2 regions of the Stenotrophomonas sp. LMG 10879 genome follow, and region 2 is predicted to be linked to the other one. Evidence: riboswitches for the same ligand, from Rfam matches in the RefSeq annotation. Region 2 holds a riboswitch; the other holds the start of a gene.
What was found. Region 2 has a riboswitch for thiamine pyrophosphate ahead of CR919_RS07920 (TonB-dependent siderophore receptor). Riboswitches for the same ligand answer to the same signal wherever they lie in the genome.
Positions count from the first base shown of each region.

Region 1: it holds a riboswitch for thiamine pyrophosphate, as region 2 does, so the genes downstream of both, thiC (phosphomethylpyrimidine synthase ThiC) here and CR919_RS07920 (TonB-dependent siderophore receptor) in region 2, are expected to answer to the same signal.

Region 1 covers NZ_PEJT01000019.1:32,424-40,240, forward strand. The annotation lists gene CR919_RS20715 (helix-turn-helix transcriptional regulator) at 1-513, opposite strand, end outside; gene CR919_RS20720 (winged helix-turn-helix domain-containing protein) at 629-2,953, opposite strand; gene CR919_RS20725 (ion channel) at 3,213-3,884, opposite strand; gene thiC (phosphomethylpyrimidine synthase ThiC) at 3,985-5,829, opposite strand; TPP riboswitch at 5,923-6,024, opposite strand; gene CR919_RS20735 (BCCT family transporter) at 6,291-7,817, shown strand, end outside.
Region 2 covers NZ_PEJT01000004.1:208,331-216,147, reverse strand. The annotation lists gene CR919_RS07935 (peptidoglycan-binding protein) at 1-475, shown strand, start outside; gene CR919_RS07930 (glycine zipper 2TM domain-containing protein) at 720-1,130, shown strand; gene CR919_RS07925 (phosphotransferase) at 1,260-2,387, shown strand; TPP riboswitch at 2,543-2,638, shown strand; gene CR919_RS07920 (TonB-dependent siderophore receptor) at 2,709-4,889, shown strand; gene pnuC (nicotinamide riboside transporter PnuC) at 4,886-5,467, shown strand; gene CR919_RS07910 (hypothetical protein) at 5,575-5,994, opposite strand; gene CR919_RS07905 (Dyp-type peroxidase) at 6,158-7,132, opposite strand; gene CR919_RS07900 (hypothetical protein) at 7,224-7,496, opposite strand; gene CR919_RS07895 (hypothetical protein) at 7,506-7,817, opposite strand, start outside.

The DNA.
Region 1 (7,817 bases), on a different contig from region 2:
CTGGCGCTTGCGGCTGCGCGAGCGGCCCGGGCAACGCTGTACGTTGTCGGCCAGGCTGCGCTGCAGACCGGCCAGATGCAACAGCAACGGACGCAGCGCCTGCGCCGGCTGCCCGCTGGCGAGGGCGTCACGCCACAGGCGCAATGCCACGCGTGCATCGGCACGGTTCATCAGACCGCGGCCGGCATACAGGCCGCAGTCGGCCATCTCGGTCAGCACGCGCAGCGCTTCGACATTCAGGTTCATGCCGACGCACAAGCCGTTGCGTCCGGCCTGGACCAGCGGCCTGGACTCCTTCTCGAACGCGATCCACTCGCCCTGCCGGAGCCGGAACCGTCCTTCCTTGGCTTCCACCCATGAGGTGCCGCGCACCTGCATCCACACGCTGAAACTGGTGCCGGCGGTCTGCAGGCTGCCGAGGCGGGCAACGCCCATGCAGGTCGGCGCGATATCGTCGATCGCCTTGTCCAGGGATAGGGTTTGGCCACGATCAGCCAGCGAGAGTTGACGCATGAGGGCACCACGGATTTGCCAAGTACAGGCCTCCGTTTTGCCAAATCAGGTGGCAGCGCGTCAGGAAAGACGGCCGAGATCGCCACGAAATCGCGGCGAGATCGTCACGAAGAAATTACGAAGGCCCTTTCTCGTTCAAGATCAACAGCTTGGAGAATGCGGGGAACAGCGTGGGCGGTTGTTCGGGCAATCGCATCACACCGATGTCGGCTCCATCGCTGATCGCCAGGGCAAGGTACAGGCTGCTTCCGTCGGCGCTGGCGCTGAGTCCATTGCCCGCGCTCAGGCGCTGCGCGTCCAGGCAGCGCTCCGCTTCTTCGCGGCCAGACTGGATACGGACCAGCGTGGTGCCGCAGTCGGCACTGCTGCCAAGGTAGTCGATGCTGCCGTTGCCGGCCACGGTCCAGGTCCGGTAGCGCCAGCGGCTCGGCCGGTCCTCGCTGACCTGCTGCACGCTGGCCGGGGTCAACGCCGTGTCCACCGACCACAGCCCGCCGGCTGCCAGCCGGGTAAACAGCACCCGCCCGGTACTGCGGTCGAAACGCGCCTGCGACACGCCTTCCAGACTGGCCAACCGCCGCCATGGCTGCGCACTGCGGTCGAACAGGCTCAACCGGGTGTGCTGGTCGGCATCCCGTTCAACCACCAGCAGCTGCTCCGCGTCGGCGCCGTACAACGCCTGCAACGGTTGCTCGGCGGGCACCGGAAGGCGATGCAGCTGTTCGTCGCGCGGGGCGATCTCGTAGACAACCGCTTCGCCATGCTCATCGCGGCCCACCACCAGCAGATGCCGGCTGTCGGCTGACCAGTCCGGTGCCTGCCGCGCTTCCGGCTTCAGCCCTTCGATCGGTCGCAAGGACTCCGGCCGCTGCATGTCGGCCCACCACAGCGCAAAGCTGCCGGAACGATCGGAACTGAACACCAGTTGCCGTCCATCCGGCGCCACCATCGGTTGCCCGTCGCGGCCGCTGGAGGCGAACAGACGCTCGCCGGCACCGCCCTGCGCGGGCATCCTGAACACACCGAACTGCGCGCGCCGATGCACGAATGCCAGCATGTCGCCGCGCCGGGAGACGGCCGGCCACTGCGCATCGTCGAGCCCGGCGTCGCGCAGCGTGCGGCGCTCGACGTCGAGGTAGTACAGGCGTGCCTCGCTGTCCACGCGACGACCGAACACGATATGTCGACCGTCGCCCAGCCATGCCCAACCGCGCAGCTCGGCCGATTCGGTCGTCAACTGCTCCGGTGTGCCGCCGCTGGCAGGCATCCGCCACAGGTCGCCCAGCTGAGGGTTGCGGACAAACACCAGCCATTTGCCATCCGGCGAATAGCGCGGGGCGTAGTCGAAATCATCCTCGTCGACCGCGTAGTCCAGCGCCCGCCATTGGCCACTGGCCAGATCGAGCACGCGGATGCCGCGATGGGCATAGCGACCGACCATGCTGCCGAAGACCAGGCCGCGGCCATCGGGTGTCCAGTCGAAACTGAGCAGCTCGGTGCCGTCGCAGCGCGTGGCCTGGCGCACGGCGCCGCCAGTGGCACTGGCGATCAATACCTGGCAGCTGTCATCGGCGCCAAAGCGGGCGAAGGCGATTTCGCGGCCATCCGGCGACCAGTTCGGGAAGCGGTCGCTGGCACCTGCCGGCGGCGAAAGCAGCTGACGTGCGGGCGCATTGCCGGAGGTCTGCACCTTGATGGCGTTGCCACCCTTGCCGTCGTCGTTGGCGCCTTCGTAGGCAACCTGCGATCCGTCAGGCGAAAGTGTGGGATAGGTCTCAAAACCGGCTGTCGCGGTGATCAACCGATATGGCCGTTCAGGGCTTCCGATCACCCGCGTGCCGTTCTCCACGGCGGCGTCCACCGGAGAATTCACCGGCGCCGGGCGGCGCAGCAGCAGTACGCTCAACACCACCAGCGCAAGCAGCATCACCACGCCCAGCGCCAGCAGCAGGCGACGGCGCAGGCGTCGCCAGCGACGGCTGCCACGTTCAACCACGGCCGCGCCGGCGGGGGCGACGGCATCCGGTGCAGTCGGCTGCGATGCCGCCGACTCCTCTGCCGCAGCGATCGCATCGGTCTCGTGGTCCGCCAGCGGCTGCACCGGTACCAGCAAGCGGTAGCCGGTCTTGGCGATGGTCTCGATGTACGCCTGGCCATTGTCGTCGTCGACGCTGAACGCCTTGCGCAGTTGGGTAACCGCCTGGGTCAGCACGTCGTTGGTCGGCAGCGTGTCCGGCCACACTTCGGCGAACAGTTCGTCACGGGTCACCACCCGCCCGGGCTGCCGCATCAACATGCGCAGCACGCCCAGCGACTTGGGCGTCAAACGTCGTGTACGGCGGGCACCGGCGACTTCGACCTCACGCGAGGACAAAGTAACGATGCACTCGCCGACGCGGACGCGGTCGGATTCAGGCGACTGGATTTCGCTGTTGATCATTCGTTGCTATGGGGTTGAAACAGGCCGCAAACACTGTTCACCATCGATCCCTTCCCATCCTTGGCACAGCAAGAAGCCAGATTCCGCACAAAGCATCGGCGCATACCGCAAAAAAAACGAAGCCTCCGGATATTAGCCTATGCGAGTTACCTCGCCTATCGCGTGGTCGACATCAGGCTCTCTCTCGCCGACGCATTCACATAATAAGCATCATCATTCGCGCCCTTTCGGGCGCGATATTTTTATCTGGCGTTCATTTTCAGAAGCGTTTCAGCATGGTCAGGCCGACCAGCCGCGAAACCACCAGCGCGACATACATGACGCCGGAAAACTGCTCCAGCATGACCAGCGCGCGGGCCTGCGGATGCAGTGGCACGACATCACTCAGCCCAACACCTGACAATAAGCTGAAGCTCAGATAAAGCAGCTCCATCCACGTGCGCTGCGGCCCACCACTGGCGCCCTGGAAACTGCCCGGATACCACTGCTGACATACCGCAAAGGTAAAAGCGAATGCCCACGCCAACAACGTGAACGTGGCGCCGGCGGCAAACAGTTCGTCGCGGGTCACCTTGTGGTCCTGCAGCATGTAGGCGATCAGCGCACCCGCGGTATAGAAATACAGCAGGCTTTCCAGCAGCTGTGCGGTGATGCCCAGTGCCGGCCGGTCGAGCAGTGCCGCAGAGAGGGAAAACACCACCGCCGGGATGGCCAGCACCAACGCCAGCCAGGTGCCCAGCGGGCTGCGCTGCACCACCCACAGGGCCAGGCCGAGCACGGCCATGCCGAACACGCCTACTGCCGCGCGCCCGGCAGCGGTTTCGTCCAGCGCCGGGTACAGCAGTACCGACAGCAGCTGTGCCCCGAGCAGCCAGGCAGAGGGATGACGGCGGGCGATGGCCAGCCAGCGGGTGGTCACGGCAATGGGCATGGTTCCTTATCCCCAGGGAACGATGGGCCGAGGATAGCGGCATGTCGGTGAGATGGGTGATGGGATGACGCCGGGCGTGGCCCGGCGCCGCCCTCTGCGATCAGCCCTGCTGGTACACCTCGGCGCCGGCTGCACGGAACTGCTCGGACTTCTCCTGCATGCCCTTCTCGGCGTATTCGCGCACGTCCTGGGTGATCTTCATCGAGCAGAAGTGCGGGCCGCACATCGAGCAGAAGTGGGCCAGCTTGTGCGCATCCTTGGGCAGGGTCTCGTCATGGAATTCCTTGGCCTTCTCCGGATCCAGGCCGAGGTGGAACTGGTCATCCCAGCGGAACTCGAATCGCGCCTTGCTCAATGCGTTGTCGCGCACCTGCGCACCGGGGTGGCCCTTGGCGAGATCGGCCGCGTGCGCGGCGATGCGATAGGCCATGATGCCGTCGCGCACGTCCTGGCGGTTTGGCAGGCCCAGATGCTCCTTCGGCGTGACATAGCAGAGCATGGCGGTACCGAACCAACCGATCATGGCCGCGCCGATGGCACTGGTGATGTGGTCATAGCCCGGCGCGATGTCGGTGGTCAGCGGGCCGAGCGTGTAGAACGGTGCCTCGCCGCACTCGCGCAGCTGCTTGTCCATGTTCTCCTTGATCAGCTGCATCGGCACATGGCCGGGGCCTTCGATCATGGTCTGCACGTCGTGCTTCCAGGCGATCTTCGTCAACTCACCCAGCGTTTCCAGCTCGCCGAACTGCGCCGCATCGTTGGCATCGGCAATGCAGCCCGGGCGCAGGCCATCACCCAGCGAGAAGGTCACGTCGTAGGCCTTCATGATTTCGCAGATGTCTTCAAAATGCGTGTAGAGGAAGTTTTCCTTGTGGTGGGCCAGGCACCACTTGGCCATGATCGAACCGCCGCGGCTGACGATGCCGGTAACGCGCTTGGCGGTGAGTGGCACGTAGCGCAGCAGCACGCCCGCATGGATGGTGAAGTAGTCCACGCCCTGTTCGGCCTGTTCGATCAGGGTGTCGCGGAAGATCTCCCAGGTCAGCGCTTCGGCGCGGCCGTCGACCTTCTCCAGCGCCTGGTAGATCGGCACCGTACCGATCGCCACCGGCGAGTTGCGGATGATCCACTCGCGCGTTTCGTGGATGTGCTTGCCGGTGGACAGGTCCATCACCGTGTCACCGCCCCAGCGGATCGCCCACACCAGCTTTTCCACTTCCTCGGCAATACCCGAGGACACCGCGCTGTTGCCGATGTTGGCGTTGATCTTGGTGAGGAAGTTGCGGCCGATGATCATCGGCTCGCTTTCCGGGTGGTTGATGTTGTTGGGCAGCACCGCACGGCCGCGGGCGATTTCCTCGCGCACGAATTCCGGGGTGATGATGTGCTGGATCGATGCGCCGAAGGATTCACCGGGATGCTGCTGCAGCAGCGCGGCATCACGGATCGCCTCCAGCCGCTGGTTCTCGCGGATGGCGACGAATTCCATTTCCGGGGTGATGATGCCGCGGCGCGCGTAGTGCATCTGGGTGACGTTGGCACCGGCCTGCGCGCGGCGCGGCAGGCTGCGCGCGGGGAAACGCACCGGATCCAGCTTGGGATCGTGCTCACGCGCGCGGCCGAACGAGGAGCTGAGGCCATCAAGCTGTTCGGTGTCGTTGCGCTCCTCCACCCACGCACGACGCAATGCGGGCAGGCCTGCGGAAAGATCGATAGGGACCTGCGGATCGGTGTACGGGCCGGAGGTGTCGTAGACGGTGACCGGTGCGTTCTCTTCACCACCGAACACGGTGGGCGTGCGGGTCAGCGCGATCTCGCGCATCGGCACCTGCAGGTCCGGGCGCGAGCCGGGCACGTGAATCTTGCGCGAGCCGGGAATGGGCCGGGTCACGGATTCGGAGAGTTGCTGGGCCTGTTGCTGCAGGGCAGAGAGCTGTGCGTTCATCGGGCATCGTCCAGGAAGGTCAGGGACGAAGCGGCGGCGCACTGCACCTGCGCCCGGACAGCACCAAGGCGGTCCTTGGGCGGGGTCGGGGCACGGCTGCATTGCAAAGCTTCCCTACGCCGGTATGAGCCGGATCAGGTTCCAAGGGACTATCTCAACCGTGGCCACAAGGCCGCGGTACCCCCGCTTCTTGGTGCGCATTAGAGCATAGACCGCCTGCCTCCGGGGTTGCCTCCGGGGTCAGATCCGGTTCCTGCGGAAAACGGATCTGACCCCAATCGCCATTCGTTAACAGAACCGTGACGTCGCATTCAGTAACGTGCACGCGCACCGCACCGTCGCAAGCGGTGCATTCCCTGCCGCCATCGCGGCGCCTGTCCGGTGTGCGCACGCTGTCGCTGGACCACTCCCTGCAAGCTTTCGCTCGCTCCCCTCAATCCCTTGATCGGAGAAGCTCCTTCATGGTGTTTCGCATTTCCATTGCACTGGTGTTTGCCCTGGTGCTGCTGGCCGGCCTCGCGCCCGGCCCCTTCAATACCGTCGTGCAGGCGGCGCTGGGCGATGTCATCCGCAGCGTCGGCTGGCTGTACCTGCTGGTGGTATTCCTGGCGTTGGTGTTCCTGATGTACCTGGCGTTCGGCCGCTTCGGCAACCTGCGCATCGGTGGCGAAGACGCCGAGCCCGAGTTCTCGCGCGCCAGCTGGATGTCGATGCTGTTCGCTGCCGGCATGGGCATCGGCCTGGTGTTCTGGGGAGCGGCCGAGCCGATTTCGCACTTCACCAAGCCACCGGAAGGCATTGAACCGCAGAGCATGGACGCCGCACGCGCCGCGATGCGCTATGTGTTCTTCCACTGGGGCCTGCATCCGTGGGCGATCTATGCGCTGATCGGCCTGGCGATGGCCTGGTTCCAGTTCAACCGCAACGGTGGTGGCCAGATCAGCGACATGCTGCAGCCGATCATCGGCCGACACCATCGCGGCTGGATCGGCAAGGTGGTCAACATCTCCGCCGTGGTCGCCACCGCAGTGGGCGTGGCCACGGCACTGGGTTTCGGCACGGTGCAGATCGCCGCCGGCGTGGAACGGGTGTTCGGGCTGCACGCAGGCATACCGCTGCAGCTGACCATCATTGCAGTCGCGTTCGTGCTGTACATGGCCTCCTCGCTGAGCGGCGTGGGGCGTGGCATGAAGTGGCTGTCCAACGTCAATCTGGCGCTGGCGGCATTGCTGCTGGCATTGGTGCTGGTGCTCGGCCCGACTGGCGCCATCTTCAACACCTTCACCACCACGCTGGGTTCCTACCTCAACCAGTTGGTGACCATGAGCCTGCGCATGTCGCCGTTCTCGTCCAGCACCTGGGTGGCGGACTGGACGATCTTCTATTGGGCATGGTGGATTTCGTGGGCACCGTTCGTCGGTTCGTTCATCGCGCGCATCTCGCGCGGCCGCAGTGTTCGCGAGTTCGTGGTGGGCGTGGTGCTTGCGCCCACCCTGCTCGGTTTCTTCTGGTTCTCGGTCTTCGGTGGCACCGCGATCTGGTCGCAGATCTTCGGCCACGCCGACCTGGTGCAGGCGCTGGGCAACGGCTATGAAACAGTGCTGTTCACCCTGTTCGACAGCCTGCCACTGCCGTTGCTGCTATCGAGCATCGCCTTGGTGCTGTTGATGATCTTCTTCGTGACCTCGGCCGATTCGGCGGTGCTGGTACTGGCCACGATGTCCACCGACGATGCGGGCGAGCCATCGCGCAGGCATAAGATTGCGTGGGGCGTGGGCATCGCACTGATCGCGGGCGCGTTGCTGCTGGCCGGTGGCCTGGAGGCGCTGCAGGGCATGATCACGATCGCCGCGTTGCCGTTCGCGCTGTTGATGGTGCTGGTGATGGTGTCGCTGTACCGGGTGCTGGACCAGGAGTACACGCGGGAGCGGCGGCAGGCGCAACGCCAGCGGCACATGATCGATGCGTGGATCGCGCGTGAGATGGCG
Region 2 (7,817 bases):
TGCCGTGCGCCAGCTGCAGAAGGACAACGGCCTGGCGGTGGACGGCATCATCGGCCCGAAGACGCTGGATGCGATCAAGGACGCGCGCGAGCGCCCGCTGCTCAATGACGAGCGCCATCCGCAGAACCCGATGTACAACCAGGCCGTGAAGGGCATGGAAGGCCTGCCGGCAGGCACCTTCAAGGACCGCCATGCACTGGAGGCCGCTGCCGCCGCACTGACCAAGGAAGCGCAGGCCAGCGGCATGCAGCGCATCGACTCGGTGGTGCCCAGCACCAATGGTGAGCGCATGTTTGCCGTACAGGGTACCGCCGGCGACCCGGCCGCCTGCCGCGCGGCGGTGGACACCCGCGCTGCCAGCGAGCAGAGCATGGCGCTCAGCAGTGGCGCGGTGCACGGTGCACCGAATGTCCTGCAGCAGCAGGACGCCCAGCAGGAGCAGGTCAAGCAGGCCCAGCGCGCCATGGGCCACTGAGCCAGGCCGGGGGAGACCAGGGGAAGGGCCGCGTACTGCGGCCCTTTTCCTTTCTGGCAGCTGAGCGGCCGCGGCGCTTTCAGCCTCGCTTCATGCCGCCTGACGCTAGATGAATGCGCAAGCCGCACGGGGATCGCGCGCAATGTTCCGGCAATGTCCGGGCACCAGCGTGGTCCCTACGGCAGCAGGGGCGCCCAGCGCCCTCCCTGCCCACCGTGGCATGCACCTCACAGGAGAACCCAACATGCTCAGCACTTCCGCACTCAGCTTCCGTGGTCTGGCGATGGCCCTGGCACTTCTTGCCGGCGTGGCCGTGGTCAGTGATGCCAGCGCGATGTCGAGGAAGGACAAGCGCACCGTGGTCGGTGCCGTCGTCGGCGGCGTGGCGGGTCACCTGATCTCCAACGGCGACCCGGCCGCCACCGTCGGCGGCGCGGTTGCCGGCGGCGCCATCGGCAACCTGACCACCTCCGACCGCCATGATCGCCGCTACGACGGGCGCTATGACCGCCGTTACGATCGTGGCTACGATCGCCGTTATGACCGGGGCTACAACCGGGGTTATGGCTACGACCGCCGCGATGACCGTCGCTGGCAGCGCGAGCGCCATGACAACCGTTACTACCACGACCGCGGCCGCCATCGCGGCTGGTAAGCGTGCCGGCCGCAGGCCGCACATGATGTCCCTGACGGGCGGGTCGATGACCCGCCCGTTTGCGTCTGTGGCGTCCATGGCGTTGAATGCGCAGCCTTGGATGTTCCTTTACTCACCAGCGGCCGTGGCATGACTTCTTCCCCCCATCGCGTGCAGGGCCTCAACAACGACGAGGTCGCCGCCGACTGGCCGGCGATCGACGCGCAGGAGATCACCTGGCTGCGTGGCCACTTTCCGCAGCTGGGCGCGGACAGCACGCTGCGCTGGCACAGCCCGCGTCCGTTGTCGGCCGCGGCCATCGTCGACGGCACGCGCGGTCCGGTCTTCATCAAGCGCCACCACCACAGTGTTCGCAGCGCTGGAAGCCTGGAAGAGGAACACCGTTTCATCGCGCATCTGGCGACTGCCGGCATGCCGGTAGTGCAGGTACTGGCCAGCAACGAGGGCCGCACCGCACTCGAACACGGCCAGTGGACCTACGAACTGCATGCGGTGGGCGCCGGCATGGACCTGTATCGCGAGCTGCCGTCATGGTCACCGCTGACCGACGTCGCCCAGGCCCGCGAGGCAGGGCGCATGCTGGCCACGCTGCACCGCGCGGCAGCCGGCTACCAGGCCCCGCAACGCAGCACCCACCTGCTGGTGGCACGCGACGACCTGATCCGCGCCGATGACCCGATCGCCGCGTTGAAGGCCGACCTCGGCAACCGCCCCGGGTTGGCCCGCTACCTGGCGCGCATTCCCTGGGAAGAACAGCTGCGCCGCGACGTGCTGCCCTGGCACCACGGCCTGGCCGCGCGCCTGCAGGACGAACCACGGCTGTGGGCGCACAACGACTGGCACGTCTCCAACCTGCTGTGGAACGACGACGGCACGATTGCCACGGTGCTCGATTTCGGCCTGGCCTCACCGACCAGCGCGCTGTTCGATCTGGCCACCGCCATCGAACGCAACGCAGTGGCCTGGCTGCAACTGGAGCGCGGCACCGACGCGGTACGCATCGATATCGCCCTGGCCCTGCTGGAGGGCTACCGGCAGGAACTGCCGCTGTCGCCCACGCGCGTGCACCTGCTGGCCGACCTGCTGCCGATGGTCCATTTCGACTTCGCTCTGTCCGAAGTGGAGTACTTCGAGGGCGTCACCGGCTCCACCGCGAATGCCGACGTCGCCTGGCAGCCGTTCATGCTCGGGCATCCGGCCTGGTTCGCCACGCCCCCTGGCCAGGCCCTGCTGGCGGCCCTGCACGCCGCCGCGTAAGCCGCGAGCCACCCAACACGCTGGGTACCCAGTAGATCGACGCCATGCGTCGATGATGCGCTCGGCCGGGGTCAGATCCCTTTCCGCTGGAAAGGGATCTGACCCTGGCTGAAGGGCGGTAGCTCGCAAATCCGTACCATTTGTAGTGAAATGGTCACCTGAAGCGGGGGTGCCTGGATCTGCCAGGCTGAGAGAGTCCCTTGGAACCTGATCCGGTTTGCACCGGCGTAGGGAGCTTTGAGCCGCAGCCACACCCCCGTCATGGGCCGGTGCACCTGCGCGCCGTCGCTTCGTCTCCCTTGTTGTCTGAAGACGAATCGAATGAACCGCTGCCTGCGCCCCACCCTGCTCGCCCTTGCCCTCTGCGCCGCCCTGCCGCTGTACGCCAGCGAGGCAGGCACCGACGCCGTTGATGCTCCGCCGTCCTCGCCCACCGATCTGGCGGCAGTGCGCGTGCAGGCCGGCAAGCCGGCCACCGACACCTCGCGCGTCAACGCCTTCGGCGGCGGCTCCTGGAAGGACACGCCCGCCTCGGTGAACGTGCTGGAGCGCGACTACCTCGACCGTCGCCAGGTACGTTCGCTGTCCGAGCTGGCCAGCAATGACGCCTCGCTGGGCGATGCCTATGCGCCGGTGGGCTACTACCAGAACATCGCCATCCGCGGCTTCGCGCTGGATGCGGCCACCGGCTACCGCTTCAACGGCATGTCCATCGCCGGCGAACAGCGGTTGGCGCTGGAGAACATCCAGGAAGTGCAGATCCTGAAGGGCGAAGCCGGCCTGGCGGCGGGCGTGATGGCGCCCGGCGGCATCATCAACTACGTGGGCAAGCGCCCGGCGGAAGTGCGCACGGTCACTCTGGGCACCGATTCGGAAGGCTCGCGCTATGCCGCCGTGGATGTCGGCCACTGGCTGACCCCGCGCTTCGGCGTCCGCTTCAATGCCGCCTGGGATGCCAGTGATTCCTACGTCGAGCATGCCGACGGCCGCCGCAACTTCTATTCGCTGGCCACCGACTGGCTGATCGGCGAACACGGCAAGCTGGAAGTGGATGCCAACTACCAGACCAGCTCGCAGCGCTCGGTGTCCGGCTTCCAGCTGCTGGGCGCGCGCGACCTGCCGCGCGGCGTCGACCGCGAGCGCCTGCTCGGCTACCAGCCGTGGCAGCGGCCGGTGGACATCGCCAGCACCAACATCACCGCCCTGCACACCTACGACTTCAACGACGCCTGGCAGTCGCGGCTGTCGATCGGTCACAGCCGCTCGGTGATCGATGACAACGTCGCCTTCGCCTATGGCTGCTACTACACCGCAGGGTGCGCAGACGGCAGTGTGCCGGGCAACTATTTCGCCCCCAACGGCGACTACGACATCTACGACTACCGCAGCCCGGATGACACCCGCCGCAACCAGCAGGCGCGTGCCGAACTGCGCGGCAGCTTCGACACCGGCAGCGTCGGCCACCAGCTGAGCATCGGCGCGGACTACTTCCGCCGCACCGTCGACAAGCGCCCGAGTGTCAACGAGTACGTCGGCACCAGCAACATCCACGATGCGCAGGTGCCGGTGTTCGAGCCCTCACCGAAGATGCCGGGTGCATCGGCACGGCGCCTGGACAGCCGCCAGACCGCGTTCTTCGCACTGGACCGGATGAGCTTCGGCGATGACTGGCAGTGGCTGGCCGGTGGCCGCTTCGTGCGCCTGGACGAGCGCGCCTACGACAAGCGCGGCACGCCGCAGCGCCACAGCCGCCTGTCGCGCTTCCTGCCGCAGACCGCGCTGGTGTGGAAGGCTACTGACCAACTCAACGCCTACGCCAGCTACGTGCGCGGCATTTCGCTGGGCCAGGAAGCACCGTTCTGGACGTCCAACGCCGATACCTTCCTGCCGTCGATGCAGTCGCGGCAGCTGGAAGTGGGTGTGAAGTACGTGCCGGTGGACGCCCTCACCCTGGGTGCCGCGGTGTTCCGCACCACCCAGCCCTACCAGTACGCAAAGCCCGACGGCAGTGATGCCGGCTACACCTTCGTCGAAGAAGGCCAGCAGACCCATACCGGGCTGGAACTGACCGCCAACGGCCAGCTGACCGATGCGCTGCAGATCGTCGCCAGCGCCAGCGTGCTGCAGGCGCGCGCCCGCGACAGCGGCACCCCGGCCTATGAAGGCCATCAGCTGGTGAACGTGCCGAAGGTGCGCGCCAGCGTGCACCTGGCCTACGCGCTGCCGTTCGTTGAAGGCCTGGATGTGACCGGTGGCTGGCGCTATGCCGCCGCCAATGTCGCCCGCGCCGACGGCGGTGTGCGCGCACCGGACTACCCGGTGTTCGACGCTGGCCTGCGCTTCCAGCACCGCCTGCACGAGCGTGCCGTGACCTGGAACCTGTCGGTGGACAACCTGTTCAACCGCTTCTACTGGCGCGACACCGGCAGCAGCGGCGGTGACTACTACCTGTTCCCGGGTGCGCCGCGACAGGCTCGCCTGTCGGTGACGTTCGCACTGTGAGCGGCGTCGCGCTCGAGTGGACTGCGGCCCTCTTCAGCATCCTCGGGGTGTGGCTGATGGCAAAGCGGCGGCTGGCCGCGTGGCCGGTCGGCCTGCTGTCGGTCGCGCTGTATGGCGCAGTGTTCGCCGAGGCCAAGCTGTACTCGGACACGCTGCTGCAGGTCGCCTTCGGTGGTTTCCTGGTCTACGGCTGGATCAACTGGCGCCAGCACGCGGCCGATGAAGGCAGCATCCGCATCGTGCCGCTGGCGCGCGGCACGATGCTGCGCGACCTCGCCATCGGCCTGTGTGGCGGCGTCGCGCTTGGCGCCGGCATGCACACCTTCACCGATGCGGCGCTGCCGTGGCTGGACGCGATGCTGACCGCGCTGAGCCTGGTCGGACAGTGGTGGCAGGCACGCCGACACGCCGCCTGCTGGTGGGTGTGGATCGTGGTGGACGTGGTCTACGTGGGCGCGTACCTGTTCAAGTCGCTGCACGTGACTGCTGCGTTGTACGTGTTCTTCCTGGGCCTGGCGCTGTTCGGGCTGCGGGCGTGGCGTGCCGCCGCACGGGAACCGCAGTTGGCAACGCGGTAGCGCCACGCCATGCGTGGCTGGCGGGCCCGGTAGACGCCAACCTTGGTTGGCGCGCTCCCGCCGACCAAGGTCGGCATCCATCAGGCTCATCCACGCATGGCGTGGATCTACCGGGGTTGCAGTACCAGCCCCAAGCGCAGCGGCTGGCGCAGGTCCTTCGGCGGCGCCGCCGGCAACGCCGTGGCCTGCAGCGTCGCGCGCAGATCGGCATCCACCTGGACATCACCCAGGCTGTCGAATTCCAGTTTGGAGATCGCGCCATCGCGGGCGATCCACACGCTCACCACCAACGGCGCCGGCGTATCGGGATGCTCCTGCAGCCAGGCCAGCAGGCGCTGGGCGCGTGGATCCTGTTCCTGCTGCAGGCGCTGCTGCAGTTCGCCGCTGACGGAGGCGGCATAGGCCATCCAATGCGCAGGCGCGTCCTGTGCGGACACGCTGGCGCTGCCCAGCGCCAGCAGGCCCAGCAACCATGCCAACGGGCGCCAGCCACGGCGCGTGCTGCGCCTGTTGCCTGCAGAAACCATCACCCACGCCTCCACTGCCGTCCAACGCATCATGGTCGGCGCTGTAGATGACAGGCAGATGGCGGACGCCGCAGTAGAGCCACGCCATGCGTGGCCGTTCTGGGCAACCGGTTGATCCATCCACGCATGGCGTGGATCTACCTGGCTGCCCCACCCGGCGTGATCAGTCGCCCAGGTCGGCCAGCACCTTGCGCGAGGGGGCGAAGAAGGTGACGCCGGTGGTCGCGGTGGAGAAATCGAGGATGCGGTCGTGCAGCGGCGCGGGATTGCCGATGAACATCCGTTCCAGCATCTGCTCGATCACCCACAGCCGACGCGTGTAGCCGATGAAATAGGTGCCGTACTCGCCGCGCCCCGGATTGGCGAACGGCATGTTGTCGCGCAGGATCTCGTGCTCGCCGTCGGCATCCTCGATGGTGCACAGCGTCTTGTGCGACTTCTGCGCGTCGGCCGGCGCGTCGTCCAGTTCGATGTTGTCGTGCTTGGTGCGGCCGATGATCGCTTCCTGCGCTTCGGTCTTCTGCGCACGCCAGGCATCGAGGTTGTGCAGGTACTTCTGCACCACCACGTAGCTGCCACCGGCATGGTCGGGATCCTCGTCGCCGACGATGGTCGCCGCCGGCAGCGACAGTCCCTCAGGGTTGGCGGTGCCGTCGACGAAATCGAGCAGGTCGCGGCCGTCGAAGTAGCGAAAACCGGCCACGTCATCCACCGCTTCCACGGCATCACCAAAGGCCAGCAGCAGGTTCTTCTCGAACGCCACGATCAGGTCCATCGTGCGTGCACGGATGTGGTACAGCAGGTCGCCCGGCGTGGAGACTGCCGTGTGGGTCGCACCCTTCACTTCCTGGAACGGCTTCAACTCGCGCGGCGGCGTGCTGCCCACCAGCGGCGCCCACACGCGGTGGCCGATGGCCACGTTGCAGGTGAAGGTGCGCTCGATCTCGCGGATGGCGGTGTTCTTGATCAGGTCATCGGTGCTGGCCAGCACCTCGCGCACTTTCGCCAGCGACGCTTCATCGTCCTTCACCGTCAGCACCAGGAACGCGGCCGAATGGGTCAGCGGCGCGGTGATCTGCTGCGGCTCGTTGTCGAGCGTGTGGTTGAGGGCGGTGATGGGGGCGGGCTGGGCGTTCACGGCAGTTCCTGCTGGCTTGAGGCGGGCACATCGCATGCGGCGATGTGCGGGCGATCATAGCGGAACGGCCTTGCCGGCGACGGAGCGGTTCTCAGTTCGCGGCGAGCGTGAGCCATTCGTTGGCGAGCGCGCGTGCCCGCTGTTCGCTGTCGGTGATCGAATGCTCCGGCTGCTGCAGCCACCACTCTCCCTGCCATTGCGGCAGCATGTGTCCGCGCAGGAAACGCTGGACGCGGAAGCTCTGCCCGACAGCATGGATGCAGACCAGCCGGATGCCGTCCTGGGAGACAACAGCGTCCAGCAGTTGCCAGCCATCCGCCGCATCGCGCAGCAGATGCGCCCCGGCGATTTCGATCACGTCCATGCTGTGCCACTACGCCGTGGTCACGGTGAACTGTTGCGGCGTGCGCCACGCAACCCGGAGGTAGGCGCCCTGCAGCAAGCCGCCATCGCGAAAGTGTTCGAACACGTCGGCCGGGCACCACTCCCTGCCCGCCGAGAAGGCTACGCCGAGGTCACGCAGACGGATGAAGACGATGGCCTTGGCTGCGTCGTCGGCGACCGGCAGGGTGAGGGTGTCTGCCTCGCCAGCGGTGAAGCCCAGCGCCTGCAGCGAGGTCCGCGGGCGGCCGTTCAACAACATCACCTTGATGCAGTTGCCGTCGGCCTGCCTCACGTAGGCGTC